DNA from 4 places in the Lentibacillus sp. Marseille-P4043 genome. Region 2 is predicted to be linked to each of the others. Evidence: riboswitches for the same ligand, from Rfam matches in the RefSeq annotation. Region 2 holds a riboswitch; each other region holds the start of a gene.
The links. A riboswitch is a leader RNA that binds a small molecule or an ion and turns the genes downstream of it on or off. The one in region 2 is predicted to bind cyclic di-GMP.
Positions count from the first base shown of each region.

Region 1: linked by a shared signal. The riboswitch ahead of C8270_RS05980 (chemotaxis protein CheX) and the one ahead of C8270_RS00750 (hypothetical protein) in region 2 are both predicted to bind cyclic di-GMP.
Region 3: linked by a shared signal. The riboswitch ahead of C8270_RS07050 (aspartyl-phosphate phosphatase Spo0E family protein) and the one ahead of C8270_RS00750 (hypothetical protein) in region 2 are both predicted to bind cyclic di-GMP.
Region 4: linked by a shared signal. The riboswitch ahead of C8270_RS11235 (prepilin-type N-terminal cleavage/methylation domain-containing protein) and the one ahead of C8270_RS00750 (hypothetical protein) in region 2 are both predicted to bind cyclic di-GMP.

Region 1 covers NZ_LT984884.1:1,174,541-1,179,582, forward strand. The annotation lists gene motA (flagellar motor stator protein MotA) at 1-403, shown strand, start outside; gene motB (flagellar motor protein MotB) at 381-1,166, shown strand; cyclic di-GMP riboswitch class I at 1,448-1,550, shown strand; gene C8270_RS05980 (chemotaxis protein CheX) at 1,646-2,107, shown strand; gene C8270_RS05985 (chemotaxis protein CheA) at 2,131-4,113, shown strand; gene C8270_RS05990 (chemotaxis protein CheW) at 4,132-4,596, shown strand; gene C8270_RS05995 (response regulator) at 4,617-4,976, shown strand; gene C8270_RS06000 (methyl-accepting chemotaxis protein) at 5,014-5,042, shown strand, end outside.
Region 2 covers NZ_LT984884.1:146,240-151,281, forward strand. The annotation lists gene C8270_RS00740 (methyl-accepting chemotaxis protein) at 39-1,190, opposite strand; gene C8270_RS00745 (hypothetical protein) at 1,244-1,954, opposite strand; gene C8270_RS00750 (hypothetical protein) at 2,003-2,371, opposite strand; cyclic di-GMP riboswitch class I at 2,501-2,587, opposite strand; gene C8270_RS00755 (M3 family oligoendopeptidase) at 2,999-4,810, opposite strand; gene pepV (dipeptidase PepV) at 4,884-5,042, opposite strand, start outside.
Region 3 covers NZ_LT984884.1:1,413,032-1,418,073, forward strand. The annotation lists gene C8270_RS07040 (hypothetical protein) at 1-502, shown strand, start outside; gene C8270_RS07045 (hypothetical protein) at 688-1,056, opposite strand; gene C8270_RS07050 (aspartyl-phosphate phosphatase Spo0E family protein) at 1,298-1,492, opposite strand; cyclic di-GMP riboswitch class I at 1,575-1,659, opposite strand; gene C8270_RS07055 (sigma-70 family RNA polymerase sigma factor) at 2,105-2,695, shown strand; gene C8270_RS07060 (sigma-70 family RNA polymerase sigma factor) at 2,984-3,532, shown strand; gene C8270_RS07065 (DnaD domain-containing protein) at 3,738-4,790, shown strand.
Region 4 covers NZ_LT984884.1:2,307,250-2,312,291, forward strand. The annotation lists gene C8270_RS11225 (type IV pilus twitching motility protein PilT) at 1-672, shown strand, start outside; gene C8270_RS11230 (type II secretion system F family protein) at 673-1,872, shown strand; cyclic di-GMP riboswitch class II at 1,918-2,002, shown strand; gene C8270_RS11235 (prepilin-type N-terminal cleavage/methylation domain-containing protein) at 2,043-2,417, shown strand; partial or broken gene C8270_RS20755 (prepilin peptidase) at 2,513-2,779, shown strand; gene C8270_RS20760 (prepilin peptidase) at 2,816-3,265, shown strand; gene pilM (type IV pilus biogenesis protein PilM) at 3,278-4,183, shown strand; gene C8270_RS11250 (hypothetical protein) at 4,199-4,738, shown strand; gene C8270_RS11255 (hypothetical protein) at 4,731-5,042, shown strand, end outside.

The DNA.
Region 1 (5,042 bases), 1.0 Mb from region 2:
TGATGCAATGGAAGAAAGGCACCAAAAAGGGATTCAAGTATTTTCACAAGCTGGTACATATGCACCGACATTAGGAGTGCTAGGTGCCGTAATTGGCTTAATTGCTGCTCTTGGTAATTTAAACGATATCGATGTTTTAGGTCATGCTATTTCGGCTGCGTTTATAGCGACATTGTTTGGTATTTTTTCAGGGTATGTTTTATGGCATCCGTTTGCAAACAAGCTAAGAGAGAAATCTAAAGATGAGGTAAAGTTAAAACAAATCATGATAGAAGGCATTTTGTCGATAACCAATGGTGAATCTGCCCAAGTAGTAAAAGATAAGTTAAGTTCTTATCTATCTCAGAAAGAATTGGCAAAACTCAATCAGGAGGATGACTATGCGACGGAAGAAACAGCGTAAAGAGCATGAAGTTGATGAGTCATGGTTGTTACCTTATTCGGATTTACTAACGCTTTTATTTGCATTGTTTATCGTTCTATTTGCCATGAGTGAAATCGATTCACAAAAATATGAACAGCTTTCGCAGGTTTTCAAAAGTGAATTTTCCGGTGGTGACGGGTTCATGGAGAAAGGTTCCGGACCAACCGATTCTGAAGGTGAAACGATTAAAACGGATGAAGATGAAAAGGACACCGGCAATGAGAAGGAGCAAATGCAAGAACGGGAACAGTTAGAGAATTTAAAGAATGAAATTAATGCATACATAACAAATAATGACCTCGCTAAATCATTAGGAGCAAAATTAACAGATGATGGGTTATTAATTACGATCTTAAATGACGTCACCTTTGATTCTGGAAGTTCCACTGTAAATGATGCTGGGAAGCGGATTGCAAAAGAGGTATCAACATTTTTACATACGGATCCACCACACCAAATTGTTGTAAGTGGACATACGGATGACCGTCCAATTAAAACGAGTGATTATGGATCAAATTGGGAATTAAGTGTCATGCGGGCTGTTAATTATATGAAACTGTTACTGCAAAATGACACATTGGACCCTGAACGGTTTAGTGCAAAAGGGTTTGGAGAATACCAGCCAATAGTCCCTAATACAAATAATGAGAATAGAGCTAAGAATAGGAGGGTAGAAGTCCTTATATTGCCAAATCACGAGTTAGAATTAAGTGATGATGAAGATGATAATGGAAAACAGTAATTTTTTAAGAGATAAGTGTAAAATTTGGCTCCAATTTGTTCTCGGGTATGACGAGCCACGTCCAGCTCCAGCGCCCAGCGACTAGCGAGACTTCCCTCACCTCCGTACGATAAGTCAACATCGCCTCGCTCTCGCTCACCGTGTTTCCTTTATCTCCTACGGTTCAGTCCAGTCCGTACGTCGCTAAACGGTCGCTTCCACTTTTGTGCCCAAATGTAGAAATTTGTTGAATTTTGTCGTAAGTTAATTTATCATTACTTTAGAACTAGTAATAAAGTCGTATATAATAAAGGCAAACTATTCGAAAGGATAGGACGCAAAGCCTAGGGTCTACTGAATGGACATTTTATATGATCTTGCATCAATGATCGCCTGGCTACCAATCTATGATTTTTAAATCTATTTGGCTATTCTATAACCTGGAATAGCCCTTTTTTTTACACTTTATCAAAATACATAAATCAAAAAGGAGTGTCACTTTGGTAAATACGACGGTTGGAAACGCTAAAGCTGTAACGGAATTGCTGAACGGAACGCTGTCATCATTGAGTAATGTAGTACCAGTAGCACATGAGATAAAACAACCAAATTTATTAAAACAAGACTTGCATCTTCAATATGGGGTCTTAATTGGTATTACTGGCGATGTAAAGGGAAAGTTGGTTTTATCAGGAAACACAAGTATTTTTAGCGCGATTGGTGAAGTAATGTTTGGTATGCCATTAGAAGGGGAAATGCTTTCATCCTTTAGTGGTGAATTAGGGAACATGATTGCAGGAGGCATGTCAACCAACATTGTCGAAAAAGATCTTCATACTGATATCACATCACCAACAATTATTGAAGGGACGATGACTTTATCAGGACATAAAAGGGCCCTTCAAGTGACGGTGATGTTTGAGAAAGTTGGAGAGATGGATCTTTATTTGTTACTTGATTAATGAAATAGAAAGAGGGTCTACTGTTGGATACCAATCAATACATAACTATGTTTTTAGATGAAAGTCGTGAGCATTTACAAGCAGTTAATGACAATCTTCTTGAATTAGAAAAGCAGCCACACGATCTTTCTATTGTAAATGAAATATTTCGCTCTGCCCATACATTAAAGGGAATGGCTGCAACCATGGGATTTGACGATATTGCTTCTTTAACACACCAGACTGAAAACGTACTGGATCAAATTAGAAACAGCCAATTAGAGGTAACTTCTGAATTAATTGATATTCTTTTTGAAGCAACAGAGGATTTGGAAGAAATGGTTGACGCAATTAGTGAAGGAGAAGACGGCAAGAAGGATGTCTCAACTCTTATAAGTCAATTAGAGCAATTTGAAAAAGGACAAACTGTTGTTGCCCCAAGTACACATGTAGCAACAGAGCAAGTCAGTTTTGATTTAGATGAGTACCAGATGACGGTTGTCGATCAAGCCAAAGAGCAAGGGTTTAATGTGTTTCAAGTAACCATTTCATTAACAGAGGACTGTATGTTAAAAGCGGCTCGTATGTATATGGTTTTTGATGTGTTGGAAAATAGTGGTGAAGTGATTAAATCGATTCCCCCAGTTGAAGATATAGAGGAAGAGAAATTTGAACAGGACGTTTCGGTTATCCTTCTTTCAACTATGGCAAAAGAAGAAATTCAAGCAATGATTTACAAAGTTTCCGAGGTTCAACGAGTGGAGATATCAATTTTACCTACTGAAAGTAAAGAGACTCCTAATAATCCAAAAGAAAATAAACAGGAGGAAGAGGAAAAGACAACTAAATCCGCAAAGTCCCATAACAAACCAGGTCAAAAGACAATTCGTGTAAATATTGACAGAATCGATGATCTGATGAATTTGTTTGAAGAAGTAGTCATTGATCGTGGTAGATTGGAAGACATCTCTACGAAGATAGACCACAACGATCTACAGGATACAGTTGAGCACATGTCAAGAGTCTCTGAGGACATGCAAAACTTGATCTTAACGATGCGAATGGTTCCCGTTGAACAAGTGTTTAATCGCTTTCCAAGAATGGTTAGAGGACTTGCCAAAGATTTGGATAAAAAGGTTAACCTGGAGATTATCGGGGCAGAAACCGAACTCGATCGAACGGTGATTGATGAAATAGGAGATCCCTTGGTTCATTTGATTCGTAATTCAATTGATCATGGGGTTGAAACACCAGAAGATCGACAAAAGCTTGGTAAAACAGATGAGGGAAAACTGATTTTACGTGCATTTCAAAGTGGTAACCATGTATTCATCGAAATAGAGGATGATGGAGCGGGAATTAATCGTGAAAAAGTATTAGCAAAAGCAATCGACAATGGGTTAGTTACTGCTGAACAGGCAAAATCGCTAGCAGATGAAGAGGCTTACCAGTTTATTATGTCCTCTGGTTTTAGTACAGCAGACGAAATCTCTGACATATCCGGTCGCGGTGTTGGGCTGGATGTTGTTAAAAATAAGATTGAATCATTAGGCGGAACAATTTCCATTCAGTCAGAGAAAGACAAAGGGAGTAAATTTTCCATTCAGTTACCACTGACTTTGTCTATTTTATCGACTTTACTCGTTAACGTTCAAAGTGAAACATATGCTGTCCCGCTTTCTTCCATTATTGAAACTGTAATATTGCAGGATGAGCAGGTAATGTATGCACACGGTCAGCAGGTTATGGACTTCAGAGGAGAAGTGATTCCGATTGTTTCTTTAAAGAAAGTATTTCAAGTTCCAGCTGATCAAGAGCGTATGGATGAGCAACACCATGCTGTTGTCGTTGTCAAAAAAGGTGATAAATTGACGGGTCTATTAGTAGATTCCATGATTGGTCAGAAGGAAATCGTCTTAAAATCATTAGGAAACTACTTGCAAGATGTTTATGCAATATCAGGGGCAACGATTTTAGGCGATGGACGGGTGTCATTAATTATTGATCCAAATGCACTAATAAAATAGGAGAGAGGAGTGTTATAGATGGAAGATTCGTTAAAAGTTATTGTTTTTCAGTTAAGGGAACAGCGGTATGGTGCTAATATTCAGCAGGTCCTGTCAATCGAACGATTACAACATGTTACAGAGGTGCCAAGGACGTCTGACTTTATTAAAGGGATTATCAATTTACATGGAGAAATAATACCTATTATCGACTTGAAGGAACGGCTGCAACTGGAGAGTACGAATCGTAAGGTGGATGAGCCTAAAATTCTAATTGTAAGTATTGACACTGTACAGGTTGGTTTAATTGTTGATGCTGCAACAGATGTAATCGATATTGACCCACAAGCAATCGAAGCTGCACCGAAACTTATCGGTGGTGTGAAGGAAGCATATTTACATGGTGTAGCCAAACTTGATAGTGAACTTTTGCTATTACTAGATTTAGAGCGTGTCTTAAATATGGATGAAATCAAGGAAGTACAACAGGTAGTTGAAGAATAATACATAGGGGGCAATATGCCGTGGCAAAAGTATTAATAACTGATGATGCTGCATTTATGCGAATGCAATTAAAAGATATATTAACAAAGCTTGGCCATGAAGTTGTTGGTGAAGCTGAAAATGGAAAAGATGCTGTTGAAAAATTTCAGGAGCTGGAGCCAGATTTAATTACGATGGATATTACAATGCCAGAAATGAATGGTGTTGAGTCAGTAAAAGAAATAAAAAAATTAAATTCTAATGTCAAGGTTATTATGTGCTCAGCAATGGGACAACAGGGTATGGTAGTGGAGGCTATTCAGGCAGGTGCAAAAGACTTCATCGTAAAACCATTTACGCAAGATCGAATCCAAGAAGCAGTGGAAAAAGTATTAGCCTGATGATTGATGGGGATTTTTTCAAAAGGGGAAAATAGACATGTTCAAAAAGCTAAAATTTAAGAACTT
Region 2 (5,042 bases):
CTGTTCGACTGATCTTATCTTCCACCGCTTGATCCATCTTAAGCTTCCTCTGTTCCAGCACCATCTAATAGTATATTGTTGACGTCATTTCTTAATTCTGAAAGGCTCTTTGCTTCCTGAACTAATTTTTGTATTGTATCTAGCTCATCATCACTAATTTCTACAAGTTCCTCGAACATTTCAACAGATTCCTGAGAGATAGAAGTTATCTCTACCATTGATGCCATTATCTGCTGAGAAGCAGAAGATAATTCTTCTGTACTTGCAGAAGAATTTGCATTGTTTTCAGCAATAATCTTTGTAGCAGATAGAATCTTTTCAAACATAGTTCCAATCTCTTCAACGGTCGTATTTGCATCTTTAAATTCTTCTATTCCCTGTTGCATCGAATTAACTACTATTTCCGTTTCTCCTTGTATATTCTTTACAATATCTGATACTTCAGAAGAAGACTGACGAGATTGTTCAGCCAATTTTCGTACCTCGTCGGCAACAACCGCAAAGCCTTTACCGTGCTCACCTGCACGTGCTGCTTCTATTGTCGCATTCAATGCCAATAGATTGATTTGTTCTGAAATCCCTGTAATCACTTTTACAATCGTATCGATTTCGTGAGAACTTTCTCCAAGTTTATTTATTGCACCAAATGTTGTATTTACCGTTTGATTAAACTGCCCCATTTTCTCCAAAGAATCTTTTAGCTTTACATTTCCTTCTTGCGTCAATTCTAAGGTAGTATTCGATTGTTCCGAAATTTGATTTGACCTCACCGAAAGATCTTCGATAGACTGTGTCATTTCTTCCATAGACATTGTACTTTCTTCTGTAGCTACTAATTGTTTCTTTAATCCTCTACCTACCTCATCGATTGCTGCTCTTACAATATCGGCTTTCTCGGTTGCGTATTCACCGACTTCAGCAAGATTTTCTCCTTTTTTATGAACACTTGTTGAAAATGAATGAAACTTCTCCCTTACATGGCCAAAGAATTCGATTAGTTGATTAAATACAGTATGATCGGCGCTTTTTTCATCAACTTTACTACCGATATTACCTGCCGATATTTCTCTCATTCCATTTAAGATTTCTTTATTTATATGGGGTTGATGCTTCAGTGAAAAATATTGATAAGCAAAATACACTGTTGTCCCCAATAAGATAACAATAATAACTAACATTATGGCTTCCATGATTAATAAATCCCCTGCTTTTTTATTATTTGATTCGATCTATAATGAAAATCTTAAAGTTCCCTAATCAATACATAAGTTCCATCGGCTGTATTTAAAGGAATATCATTCAACCTACTATTATCTTGATATTTATGAACAATATAATTTCCTTCAACATCTGTGTATTTCTTCATATTATGATACTTTTCCAAAACACGTATCGATTTCGGATTTGTCGCTTCAACCAAAACAGCCTTCAACCCTTGCGAAGATGCCTTTGTTATCAGTCTATTTCCTAATTGCTGAATAATTTCGTGACGGTTATGTTCAGCTGTTACCCCTATCATGAATAGGTGGAATATCTCTCCGTCATTAAGTTCTTTTCCGTTTCGTTCTTTATAATCCTCCAAGAAGCGTTTATCCACATCTTCCAAAGCATGCACAATAACATTCATATCATAAAAAGAACCTTCAAATACATCTTCCCCGATAATCTCTGGCGCATTTGTATCACCGGCAAAGACACCGACAACCTCATTATTACTATCTTGAGCGACTGCGCAGTATCCCTGATCAACTATAGTGTTTAAATAATCCTTGGTAAACTCGAAGAAATCTTCATAATTTATATTTAACTGACCTACCATCGGTTCCTGTACCCATTTGCCTGAAACATCCACTCCAACAAATGAACGTGCTAGACACTCAGCTGCTCTCTGAATTAAATCTGTTTGTTCCTTCGTTATAATTTCGTATGTATATAACTCTAATGTTGTTTGCACTTATTAACTTCCTTTCACATTTAAAAATTCCTAATTAGAAACCTAACATTACACAGAACGAGGTACATCATCGACAATTGTACCTGAGAAATCTATTCTTTCAAGTACATTCCTAATTTGCACTTGAGCAATCTTAGATGAAGGATTTACTACAAGGACATCCTTAAAACCCAAGGTGGAATAAAATTGCATCGTTTCTTCCAACTGTGGTACCACTTTTGATGGAACCGGCGTTTGGTAAGTTGCATCGACAACAAATGTATAATTTTGTCTTGATACTTTATTAATTGTATCCTGTAAATCTGTCATATAACCTTCTACATCTTCCTCTCTCATCAATCCATGCACCTGTACATGTACTTCCTTGACGGGTTCATTTACCGCCATTTTATATTTCTTTTTATCTACAACTATCATCTCTAATCCTCCTTTTTTCCTATAATCCGCTACATTTCGTTGTTGCAGTTTGTATGGTTTTTTCGTAAGAGCATAAAAAAAGACTATCCCATATGTAGACAGGGATAACCAAATAATCCTTCACATAATACTGGCAACCCGACTATCATTATCCATAGGGATTTTAGACTCGTAGCTTTGTGTCCTTACCTTTCGATAAGTTTACCTTTTTCAATTTTTATAAACATAGGACTAAACTCATGCTCATATATTACTATATCATTATAAACATTTTGTCGATTTTTGTCGATTATAGAGTTTTTTTCCAAAATTGGATATATGGGACGCGGGGACAGGTTTCTTGTCCCAGGCTGAATTGGCATAGTGGCAAGCTTGCCGCGCGGGACACCTAACCTGTCCCCACGTCCCGCTTATCAACGGCTGTTCCATTTATATATTCTCCCCACAATGTCCCTATTTCAGTAGATGTGAGCTTCAAACCTTCTATTGAAAAATAATCATTGATCTATTAAACAACACATATATTATCCATGCCACACTAATAAGGCAAATCCATCGCAAATACTTGGTAAAAAGCCATAAAAAATAGTGCTTGTCCCTAATGCCGACAAGCACCATTCCTATTCTTTAGTTTTTACCTACTTCATTTGTCAAACGAATAAATTCATCCACATCTTTTGCCATTAATTGAATTCCTGCTGCCCAGAAATCTTGTTTGGTTACATCAACACCTAAATGTTTTTCTGCTAAATTTTCTACTTTCATAGAACCTGTATCTTTTAATAGAGCAATGTACTTTTCTTCAAAGCCTTCTGGGTGTTTTAAGTATTCGGCATAAATTCCTAAGCTAAACAAATAACCAAACGTATAAGGGAAGTTGTAGAACGGCACTTCATCAATAAAGAAGTGTAATTTGCTGCACCAGAAATGCGGATGATAGCTGGATAAACTATCGTTGTATGCATCCTTTTGTGCTTGAACCATTAATTCATTCAGCCTTTTTTCCGAAACAATCCCTTCTGTTCGTTCCTTATAGAAGGCATTTTCAAATAAAAATCGTGCATGAATGTTTAAAAACATTGCCGTAGCATTTTCCAATTTGGAATTTAATAAGGCAATTTTTTCCCCAGCGTTTTTTGCATTTTCTACCGTTGCATTCCCGATAATTGTTTCTGCAAATGTACTTGCCGTTTCCGCTACATTCATGGCATACCCTTGATTTATATAAGGTAAATCCTTCATAACATGACTATGAAACGCATGACCAAGTTCATGGGCTAGTGTGCTAGTATCGTTTGGCGTACCAGTGAATGTCATAAAAATTCGTGATTCCTCAAATTCTGGAAGTCCTGTACAATACCCACCTGGTCGTTTGTTTGGACGATCCTCTGCCTCTACCCAACGATTTTCAAGCGCATGTTTGGCAAAACCTGAAAGCTTTGAACCAAAGGAAGCGAAATGGTCAATCACAAAGTCACATGCTTCATCATATGTAAATCGGGTCGGTTTCTCATCACCTAATGCTACCGGAGCATCCACGTCTTGCCAGCCCAGTTTTTCCATACCGAATAGGTCAGCCTTTTGATTCAAAAAGTCAATGAAAGGCTGTTTATTAGCGGCAACTGCTGACCACATCGCATCAAGCGTTTCTTTAGACATACGATTATATTCCAATGGTTCGTCCAAATAATTCTTGCGGTCATGTGCCTCTTGCAACGTAATCCGATAACCATCCAAATGATTGATGGTATCGGCAAAAATTGGTGCATATTTCGTCCATGCTGCTTCCCAATTTCCAAACAGTGTTTTGCGTACTTCCGGGTCTGGATCCGTATACATCCGGTTCATAGCTTGACCAACTGACAATTCTGTTTCTTTTCCATCTTTATCTGTGAATGGAATCGTCATAATCGAGACAACGGAATCATATAAACTGCTCCATGCAGATAAACCATCTTTATTTAATTCAGCGATGAGCTTTTCTTCCTCTTCAGATAAAAGCCGTTTTCCTTGATCACGCATTTCATTTAAAACAAAAGAAGTTTCCTTTAACGCTTCATCTTCCAAAAGATTTTGCCAATCGTTATCCGAAATCGCCACAAGTTTTTTGGTAAAAGTATTCGAAAGCTTTTGCACTTCGCTATATAAATCCATCACTTGTCCCATCACTACATTGGCATGTTCATCATTCATGTATGCATCATGACACATTTGCACAAATGTGGCGGATTGACCTAACCCTTTACCAATTGCTTCTTGTTTTTGCAAAATAGTTTTAAAGGTTATTGCAGATTGATCTGTGCTAAAATCCCATTCGTTCAACAAATGTTGATATGCCTGGATTTCCTCTTGAATCGCTTTCAGTTTAGCCTGTAATTCCGCTGATTTTGTACCTCCAGGAAAAATGCTTTCTAAATCCCAAGTATCTACATATTTCATATTGCTCCCCCTTTTTTTCACTATTTTAAACCTTTTGAGTGAATTTAGAAACTAAAATGAAAATGACATCACTTTAAAGATCCGCTTTTGCCAATTCATAAATAGCTTGTGCGTAAATCGCCGTTGCTTTTAATAAATCCTCCACAATAGCATATTCATCTTTTTGGTGCATCACATCTTCACGTCCCGGGAATAGTGCACCAAAGGCAACCCCATGTTCTAATGCACGTGC
Region 3 (5,042 bases), 1.3 Mb from region 2:
GGCCTTTACGAGCATTCAGCTGCTAAAAGAGCAAGTTAAGGTTGCAAAACAGCACTTTTCGAAATCGGAGCAGATGATATTTTCAGCATTTGATTCCTTTTTCTTAGAGAATGGAAATACGAATAGAGGGGAACTATCTTTACTTTGGGTTTCCACCATCATTGAACAATTACCGGGAAAGACAACTGTAACATTTGTTGGAATGGATCACGGTTTATACGACTTTGTAGATAGGAGCTATTTTACCACAAGAAAGACTAGCCCCTTTTCAAACGTTATTACATTCCTAAGCAATGATACTCTCCTCCAGAGTTGTTACAGAAACAACCCTAATCAAGAGGCCCTAGCAAAGTTAATTCCTATCTACAGAAGTCCGGATAGGAAAACGTGTTATTTCAGAAAGGTGAATAAGGTATTGAACCTGAACCAACAAAAAGAGAAAATCGGTAACAAAGAATTCGAGCAACTGGTTGCAAATGATGAAATTGAAATTATATATTAGAAATTAGGGAATACACGAAGAGGGAATTCTCTTTTTTTGTTTTCTATAGGGGTTTCCGGATTGGCACTAATTCAGCATGTGCGATTAACATTAATAAGTAACATTAAACCAAGCTATTGACACGGATGCTGCTGTGTTTTCAGTAAAATAACCCCTTAAGTAAAACCAAAAGGAAAATTGGAGATTTAATCCTTATTCAAAACTCCCCATCCGTCCAAAATGACTTTAGCATCCTTATTTAAATAATTACCAATATCATTTCGAATAAACAGTTTAGGAGAATCGTTTGTCGCCATTTTAAGGCCTTTAATATTAAACGTACTGGCATAGGTATTAATCGTTTTAACTTTGGCGATTTCTTGTCTGGTTAGTGGTTGATATCCAGCCTGTAACATATCTGAGATAAAATTAAATATCTCTCTAGCATTTTTATTTAGCTTATGCTTATGTTCTTCTAATTCACTTAAATTGCTTTCAATATATTTTCTAGCAGAGGAGAACTCAAATTCTTCCGTGCAAGTATTTACTTTATTGATAACTTCGTGTAGTTGCATCGTTTTTTATCACATCTTTCTATCTGTTTTTGGTGATTTCGTACCCCTTAGCAGAATACATAACTACTTTTGCCAAGGGGTCAAAATCATAATTTCCTTTAACGCGACTATGATTCGGCATGGTAATGTTGAGAAAAGCTATATTCGGTTGTTTTTGCTTATATACTATAATAGCTTCTTGGCCATCAGCTACTTCTATAACACCTTGAAAATCAGTGTCATAAATCTTGAATGATACTACTCAAGATGTTCCTTGTCCCTCTGATTTCACCATTCGCTGGTATTTTATAATTAATTCATCTAATTCTTGGCTGCACTTTAAAGTTTTTTTACTGTCAATACCGAACTTTTTGGCTGCTTTTACCATCATTTTTCTTTTACGATTAATTAACTTCAGTAGGTACCCTGTTGTTTCTTTTCTATTTATAGTAATCATCACGCAATCTCCTTCAATCTCTGATGTGACACTTAAAAAGGCGAACCGTAGAAAATAGGCTCACCTATTAAGAATAGATTACTTCGGTAACTAGGCTACCATAACTAAAAAGCTTTAGGTCCTTGGCTTTGCGCCCTTATCTTTCAATAAGTTTGCCATTATCGGATAAACTATATAGATAGTCCAATTGAACTATGTTTTACCTATATTATCTATCGGCGGAAATAACAACTTTATAAAGGGGTTTTTCAAGGGACATGGGGACAGGTTAGGTGTCCCGGGCTGTATCCCGCGTCATACGTGGATTTTCCCCTGGGACAAGAAACCTGTCCCCATGTCCCACTGCCCATGTCCCGCTGCAAATATGTCACTAAAATGTCGAAAATTGGCTGTTTTGTGACTTTCATTGGTTTTAGTGACATTAACCTGTATGTTTCGACAATAACTGCCATTATTCATTTAAATGTGAGTCTGTTCGTTATAGACTTCGTGGGGTTTCGACAAATAAAACACCCCTTTCTAAAATCCTGTCGCCTTGACAGCGTTTGCGATAATAGAAGTAGAATAGCTATTACTTTTGCAAAAAGCCGGCTTTTTAGAAAGAGGCTGCTGATGAATCCAGCGATCAAACTAACTTTTGAAGAAATTGTTAACCAACATGAGGGGAGAATTTACTACTATATCCACAAACTAAACATCAACGATCCTCACCAAGAATTTTATCAAGAAGGCCTTTGTGCATTGTGGAGCGCCTGTGAGACGTATCTGCCGGAAAAATGTCTGCTTGATACATACCTCAACTACACTATCCGCAATCGTTTAGTCGATTTGCTACGGAAAAAGCAACGAGAGCAGAAACACGATAAATTTGTTTACCAAGAAGAAACGAAAATGATGGAAAGTGGTAATCGCTGTAATCAGATGAATCTGCCTGTTGATAAGGACCCGCCGATACCTAATGAAAACTTGGAATTGTGGGCGCAAGTAAAGGCACAGCTAACGGAAAATCAATGGAAGTGGATTGATTTTTATATATTGCGGGATTTGTCGATCAAGGAAATTGCGGAACAGGAAGGTGTCACCGTTGATGCTGTTAAAGGCTGGGCGCGGCAAACCAGGCGTAAATTGAAAAACAATCGGATTAGAAAGCTGCTGTTGCATTGTCTCCATTGCGATGATATGGATCGTATAATCGCAGTTTGATAGAGGGTGTCCGTCCTTGTGGGTCTGTTACCACTGGGGCGGGTGATCTTCTTTTTTTATTGTTCACAAAGTTGTCACAGAAAATTGTCACTTTTATAACAAAAGATGACACTTAACTAGGTACTTCGTTCGATTATAGGAGTAGAGGGGATACTAAAAATAGTTCAAAAGTCATTTTCGGATATGGAAATATTTTTTGTAAGCGATTTAGTTATTAATGTTCCTTCCCTTATGTAGAAAATATTCTAGTATCATTTGAAAGCGGGCTTTTGAGAAAAGAGGAGAAAATTGAATAAGGATAACAAGGTATCATTTGAAGAAATTTTCAAGCAGAATGAGCGACGGATTCATTACCAGATTCACAAGCTACGTATTCAGGATCCACATCGGGAATTTTATGTAGAGGGGCTATATGCCATGTGGTTGGCTTACAAGAAATACAGGCCTGATCAGGGTTTGATGTCGACCTACTTCAACTACACGATTCGGAACCGTTTAATTGATATGCTCCGCAAGAAAACGAGAGAACAGGACCACAATAAATATTTCACCCAAGAAGAAGAGCGAAAAGCGGGTAATGGTAACCGTTCGCGCAAGGATCTTATTCCCATTGTGGATACTTCCGGTATAACTGTGACAGATGATGCACTGTGGGATGAGATAAAAGCAATGCTTACGGAAAATCAGTGGAAATGGGTGAAATGCTATGTCATTGACGACATGCCACTAAAGGAAATTGCGGAACAAGAAGGTGTCATAGTAGACGCGGTCAAGAGCTGGAGTCGAGAAGCCAGAAAAAAACTAAGGAACGCAGGAGTAAAAGAAGCACTGATGTGAGCATGGGGGTGGGACGTGGGGACAGGTTAGGTGTCCCAGGCGATTTTGGCGCGGGGCATGGCTTGGCGGGTGGGACAAGAAACCTGTCCCCATGTCCCACGAACGGGACAACAGCGCCCATGTTCCATTATTTTTGAAGGGATGGATAAGGATGAATTATATTAAAGAGATTAATGCGTTTTATGATCGGGTGGAGCGTACTCCGTTGTCTGCGTCGGCAATTGTTTTGTGGTATACCTTAATGCATATGAATAATAAGGCGATGTGGATCGAGGAGTTTACGGCGGCTGGACCTGTTTTGCGTTTTAAATCGGGGTTAACGGAGAGTTCATTCAAGCGGGCTAGAGCTGAGTTGAAGGAGAAAGGCTATATCACTTATACGTCACGTGGCCGGAATCAAGCACCGGCTTATCGGATGATTCGACTGGATTTGGCTGGGGCTGGTTGTGGTGCAGGGACGATGACCGCTGATGGAAGGGATGGGAGCTGCTTGAAGGCCGAGCAGGTGGACATGCGTGCGGACCAAATTACGGATGGCGGGACAGACCAAGTTACGGTCGGGAAGACGGACCAGACTATGGATGTTGGACTGGACCGGGGTGTGGATGTAGAAGCGAACCAGAACGTGGACCGGGAGATGGACCGGATCACGGACCATTTTACGAACCAGAACGTGAACCGTGATATGAACCAGAACGCGGACCACCTCGCGGACCACCTCGCGGACCACCAAGCGAACCGAACTGCGAGCACATTAATTAAACATAAACAAAACATAAATAAAACAAAACAAGACGAAACAACTGCTGCTGAAGATGCATTTGTTTTTTACCAAGAAAACTTTGGCGTGATCAGTCCGTTTGTATCGGATTCGTTGTTGAATTGGGTAAATGACAGCGGCGAGCCATTGGTAATGGAAGCGATGAAACGTGCGGTAGAGCGTAATAAATTGAGCTGGCGATATGTGAAAAGTATTTTGCAAGCATGGGATCGAAAAGGGATATCGAGTGTAGAAGATGCGAAGGCAGAGGAGGTAGCTTTTCAGAATGAACGGAAGCAGCAGAGCCGTAGGAATGGGCTACAGCAGAATGTGGAAGTGGTACCGGATTGGTTCTGGAAGCGTCAACAGGAGGATGCATTGAAGGCGGAGAAAAAGGAACAGCAGCTGCTTGAAGATGACCCAGAAACGGAGGCGGAAATAATGGCCTTGCTTGAGAAGCATCGTAATATTGGGTGTCAGGTGTCGGCGCAATTGTGAAAATGAGATGAAATTGTTAAAGGCAATTACGAAATAAAATTAAAAATGTTTGGGAGCCCAATGCCGTCTTGAAAAATTTTGTGGAAACTCCTCTCCAGGACTTCTTGGTACAGAAATGACCCAAAAATCAACTGCCAATACATTAGTCGTCGGAAATATTTAGGACACTAGATGTTATGTGTTGTTTTATGTGTATAATGATGTGTATAATATAAGTATAAAAAGATCGTTAATGCATATACTAATGGTTGA
Region 4 (5,042 bases), 2.2 Mb from region 2:
CAAGGGTTAATACTTGTAACCGGTCCTACAGGAAGTGGGAAAAGTACAACCCTAGCTTCGATGATCGATTACATGAACAAAACATTAAAAAAGCATATTATTACGCTTGAAGACCCGATTGAATATATGCATGAACATGATCAATCTATTATTGATCAACGTGAAATTGGTTTTGATGCTAATAGTTTTCAGGGTGCACTTGTAGCGTGTTTGCGTCAAGACCCTGACGTTATTCTCGTTGGGGAGATGCGTGATTTAGAAACAATTTCAACAGCGATTACAGCTGCAGAGACTGGACATTTAGTATTAGGAACTTTACACACGCAAGACGCTGTATCAACAATCGAACGAATTATTGATGTCTTCCCAGCGGAACAGCAAACTCAAGTGCGAATTCAATTATCGACGGTCTTAAAAGCCGTTATTTCGCAACGGCTCTTAATGAAAAAAGACAATATGAGACGGATTGTTGCTACAGAAGTTTTAATCAATACGTCAGCAGTGAAAAATTTAATTCGTAATGAAAAGCTGTTTCAAGTCCAAAATGTGTTGCAAACGTCGAGAGAACTAGGAATGCACACACTTGAGATGGATCTAAAACGGTTGCTTCAAGAAGATAAAATCGCTTATGAAACAGCTGCTCCTTTTATGCAGGAGAGGGGTTTGTATTAGATGAACTATCAATATACTGGCAAACGAATTTCGGGGCAAAAAATAACAGGGAAAATTGAAGCGGATTCCAAAAAAGCTGCACTGTTTCAACTGGAGAAAAACGGGTTGATCATTTTTGCTATCGATGAAACCAAACCATGGAACAAAGACATTATTTTAAATAAAAAGATCAAAAATAAGGATTTTGTTATCTTTCTTCGGCAATATGCTACGTTAATTCATGCAGGGATTTCTATTTCAGACGCTACCAAAACGATGATGATGCAAACGGAAAATTATTCATTAAAAAACGCGCTTACAGATATTAACAAGCAGCTTGAGCAGGGACAAGCCCTTTCCCAAGCTGTAGAACGTCATCCAAAAGTTTTCCCAACACTACTTGTTAACATGATCCGTGCAGGAGAAGCTAGTGGAAAGTTAGATGAAATTTTAAATCAAATGGCTGATTATTATGAGAAAGCGTACCGAAACAAACAAAAGGTTATTTCTGCGCTATTGTATCCAAGTGTTGTTGGTGTTATAACACTTTTACTTAGTTTATTTTTATTAGTATTTGTCGTACCACGATTTGTTAGTATGTTTCATTCCTTTGGCGGGGAAATACCAGCTTTCACGCAATTCGTTATGACCTTAAGTGATTGGGCAGGTTCTTATTGGTGGTTATTGTTCGTTTTAGTTGTACTTTGCTTACTAGTATATAAGTATCTTATGCAATATAATGCTTTCATTTATCGTATTGATGTGATAAAAATGAAACTCCCCTTTCTTGGTGTACTCGTGCATAAAGGGGCATTAGTCCGTATGACACAAACACTGAGTACGTTGGTTAATAGTTCCGTACCCATCTTACAATCTGTTGAAATAACTGAAAAGGTTGTTGGAAACCGTGTCATGCAAGATGTGCTTGAAAAGGCACGTAAATCCCTTGAAGTAGGCGAATCGATTACAAAACCAATGAAAAAGCATTGGGCCTTTCCTGCACTAGTCATCCAAATGATTCAAATTGGGGAGAGAACCGGGACTTTAGACCATATGTTGTCAAAGGCTGCAGAATTTTACGAAGAAGAAGTGGAACAATTGTCCAATCGAATCAAAACATTAATCGAACCAATTATGATTATTATCCTGACCGTAATTGTCGGCAGTATTATTGCGGCAGTGGTTATTCCGATGTTTTCGCTGTTTGGAAATATTCAATAGAATAATATAGATTTTTGTCTAGTAATCAATTATAATCTTAATAGGACTAAAGTAGGGCGCGATGATAGACTATCTTTAATCTGGGCACTTTGGATAGTCAGGAGTGAGTAGTGCAACCGACTAATTAAGTTCTCATAGCTTTCTATCATTATAAAAAGGTGGGGATTTTTGTGTTTGCACGAATGAAGAAAATATTGAAAAAGGAAAAAGGATTTACGTTGGTAGAGTTACTAGCAGTCATCGTTATTTTGGGAATTATTTTAGCGATTGCGATTCCAGCAGTTGGGAACGTTATCAGTAAATCAGAAAACGATGCTAAACAAGCCAATATTGATTTAATATTAAATGCTGCAAGGTTGGCTGATGTTAATGGTGAGTTTAGTGATGATATGAAGGTTTCTGAATTAAAAGATGAAGGTTATTTAGAAGAAATTCCAGAAGTTCCTGGTGAAGAAGAAGAAACATATGGTGAGGGTACTGTAAAGAAAAATGAAGATGGAACATTCGAATACACAAGTGATATTGGAAAGCCATCCGAAGATTAACACTAATTAACGAATCGTAATCATAATATTTTAACGCCTTGCACCGACTGTGACAGGGCGTTTTATTCACTATATTATTGCAAGGAGAACTGTGAATGGACACTTCGCTAATTTTTTTATTCTTCCTATTGGGCTTAATCTTCGGTTCATTTTTTAACGTCGTTGGTCTACGTTTACCCACGAAACAGCCTTTTGCAAATGATCGCTCAATCTGTCCACAATGCAAACAAACGCTTTCCTGGTATGAGCTTATCCCTGTATTATCATTCCTACTGCAGCTAGGGAAATGTCGGCATTGTCAGGTAAAAATATCCCCGATTTATCCCATAATCGAGATAGCAACTGGATTTCTGTTTGCATGTAGTTACGTTTTATTTGGTTTGCATTTGGAGTTAATCATGGCATTATTATTGATGTCGATGTTGATCATTATTTTCGTTTCTGATATTACATACATGTTGATCCCCGATAAGCTATTACTGTTCTTTTTACCACTTTTTATCGTGATGCGATACGTTGAACCCCTTGATCCGTGGTGGTCAGCAATTGTTGGAGCCTTAATTGGTTTTGCTGTTATTGCGATTGTAATCCTTGTTAGCCGTGGCGGTATGGGAGCGGGGGATATGAAATTGTTTGGAGTTCTAGGAATTGTGTTGGGAATGCAAAAGGTGTTACTAGCGTTTTTCCTCGCTTGTGTGATTGGTGCGTTTATCGGCATGCTGTTGCTCCTATTTAAGGTGATTGAACGTAAACAGCCTATTCCATTTGGGCCATATATAGTTGTGGCGGCAATTGTAACCTATTTTTACGGTGACTCTCTATTAAACTGGTATTTAAATCTTTTATAAGCAGGTGACAACATGGGTTTGATGAATAATGGCAGAGTAAATATGGTTATCACAAATCATTCGTTACGTTATACATTTCATAAAAATGCTTCCAGCAGTGGTTTAGTTACATATGGGGAAGTAGAATTGCCAAACGGTACAATAAAAGACGGAACAATTGCTAACAAATCTGCTTTCTTAGAAGCGGTAAATCTTCTTGTACATCAGCAAAAATGGAAGCGAAAAAAGCTGTATTTTTCGCTTCCAGACGATACTGTAGTTGTTCGGAAATTACAGATTCCTGCAGCATTATCCAAAGAAGAAGCAATGGGATATGTAAATACACAAATTGGTAATAGCTTGTATTTACCATTTGCAAATCCTGCTTTAGCAATTGAATTTTTGGACAATGATAGGGAAAATAGAGAGATTTTATTATTTGCGTATCCCAAAGAGAAAATAACGGCCTTTGTAGCTATTTTTGAAGAAGTTGGACTGAAACCAGTAGTTGCGGATCTTACATCGCTAGCGGTTTACCGATATTATTATTTGCATCAGCCGGATGAAAAGGAGCACATCCTACTTATCCACTGGGATCGCGATGCACTTGTATTAACGGTTTTCCAGCAACATAAAGCCATTTTTACAAGGCATATGAAAATAGAAATGGTTGAAACGCCAAGTGAAGATAAAGCGATGGATACTATTAATGAATATATAACTGAAATCAATCGTATTATTGATTTTTACCAATATTCGATTACGAAAGGGGAGGAACGGATTAATAAGTTGCTTTTATCTGGGGACTTCCCGTTTTTATCTGCTGTTCAAACGGCACTAATGAATACAGTAACTATACCAATCCATTACTTTCAAAATGAAGAATTGCCGAAAAAATATATCGATGTTCTTGGTCTAGCACTAAAACAAGATGTGTGAAAAAGGGGAGCAATGATGAATACGGAGATTAACTTTTTAACCAAACAGCCAAAGAAATATGTTGCTCCACTTGTATTAGTGATCGTGTTTGTAGTTTTAATGGTATGTATTGCTGCGGTGTTGTTATTTCAAAAGGATCAATATGCTGAGAAAATCGACAACCAACAAACAAAACGTGATCAGTTTGCAACCGCATTAAAGAAACATCATGAACAAGTAGCTGACGAACAACAGCTGCAGGAAATGGAGCAAAATAGTTCGACTATACAATCTGAATCGACACCAAATGTTGCGTTATATAGTCATATTCTTGGACTTTTACCAAGTTCAAACCAGTTTATTCATTATGAAAATAAGGCTAACCAACTTGTTATCGAAGCAAAGTTTGCGACACTTGATGATACGGCGGCATATGTTTCGACACTTTTGAAACAGACGTTTATCCAAGATACGCAATTGACAAATGTCCAAAAGGTTGAATCTGCCTATCAAGCAACGCTAACTACAACATTCGATAAGGAACTTTTAATAGAGGAGCTTGATAGCGATGAGTAAACAGTGGTCAAAGCTTCATACGATTATTCTAATTGGACTTGTGTGTGCAGCCCTTATCATATATGGAATTACGTATTTAAATATTATTAGGCCAATGAAAGCTGATTTAGAGGCAGCAAAAAAAGAAGTGGCGATGTTTGAAAAGCAATATGAGAAAATAGCTGACCAACCGACAGGTGATACTGTTGAAGGTAATCAAACAACAGAAGAACTAAAAATACCCTTTCAAAAAGAACCGGATAACCTGCTGAAAAACGTACAAATAATGGCAGATGAAGCAAATGTCACCATTCAGTTGCTCCAG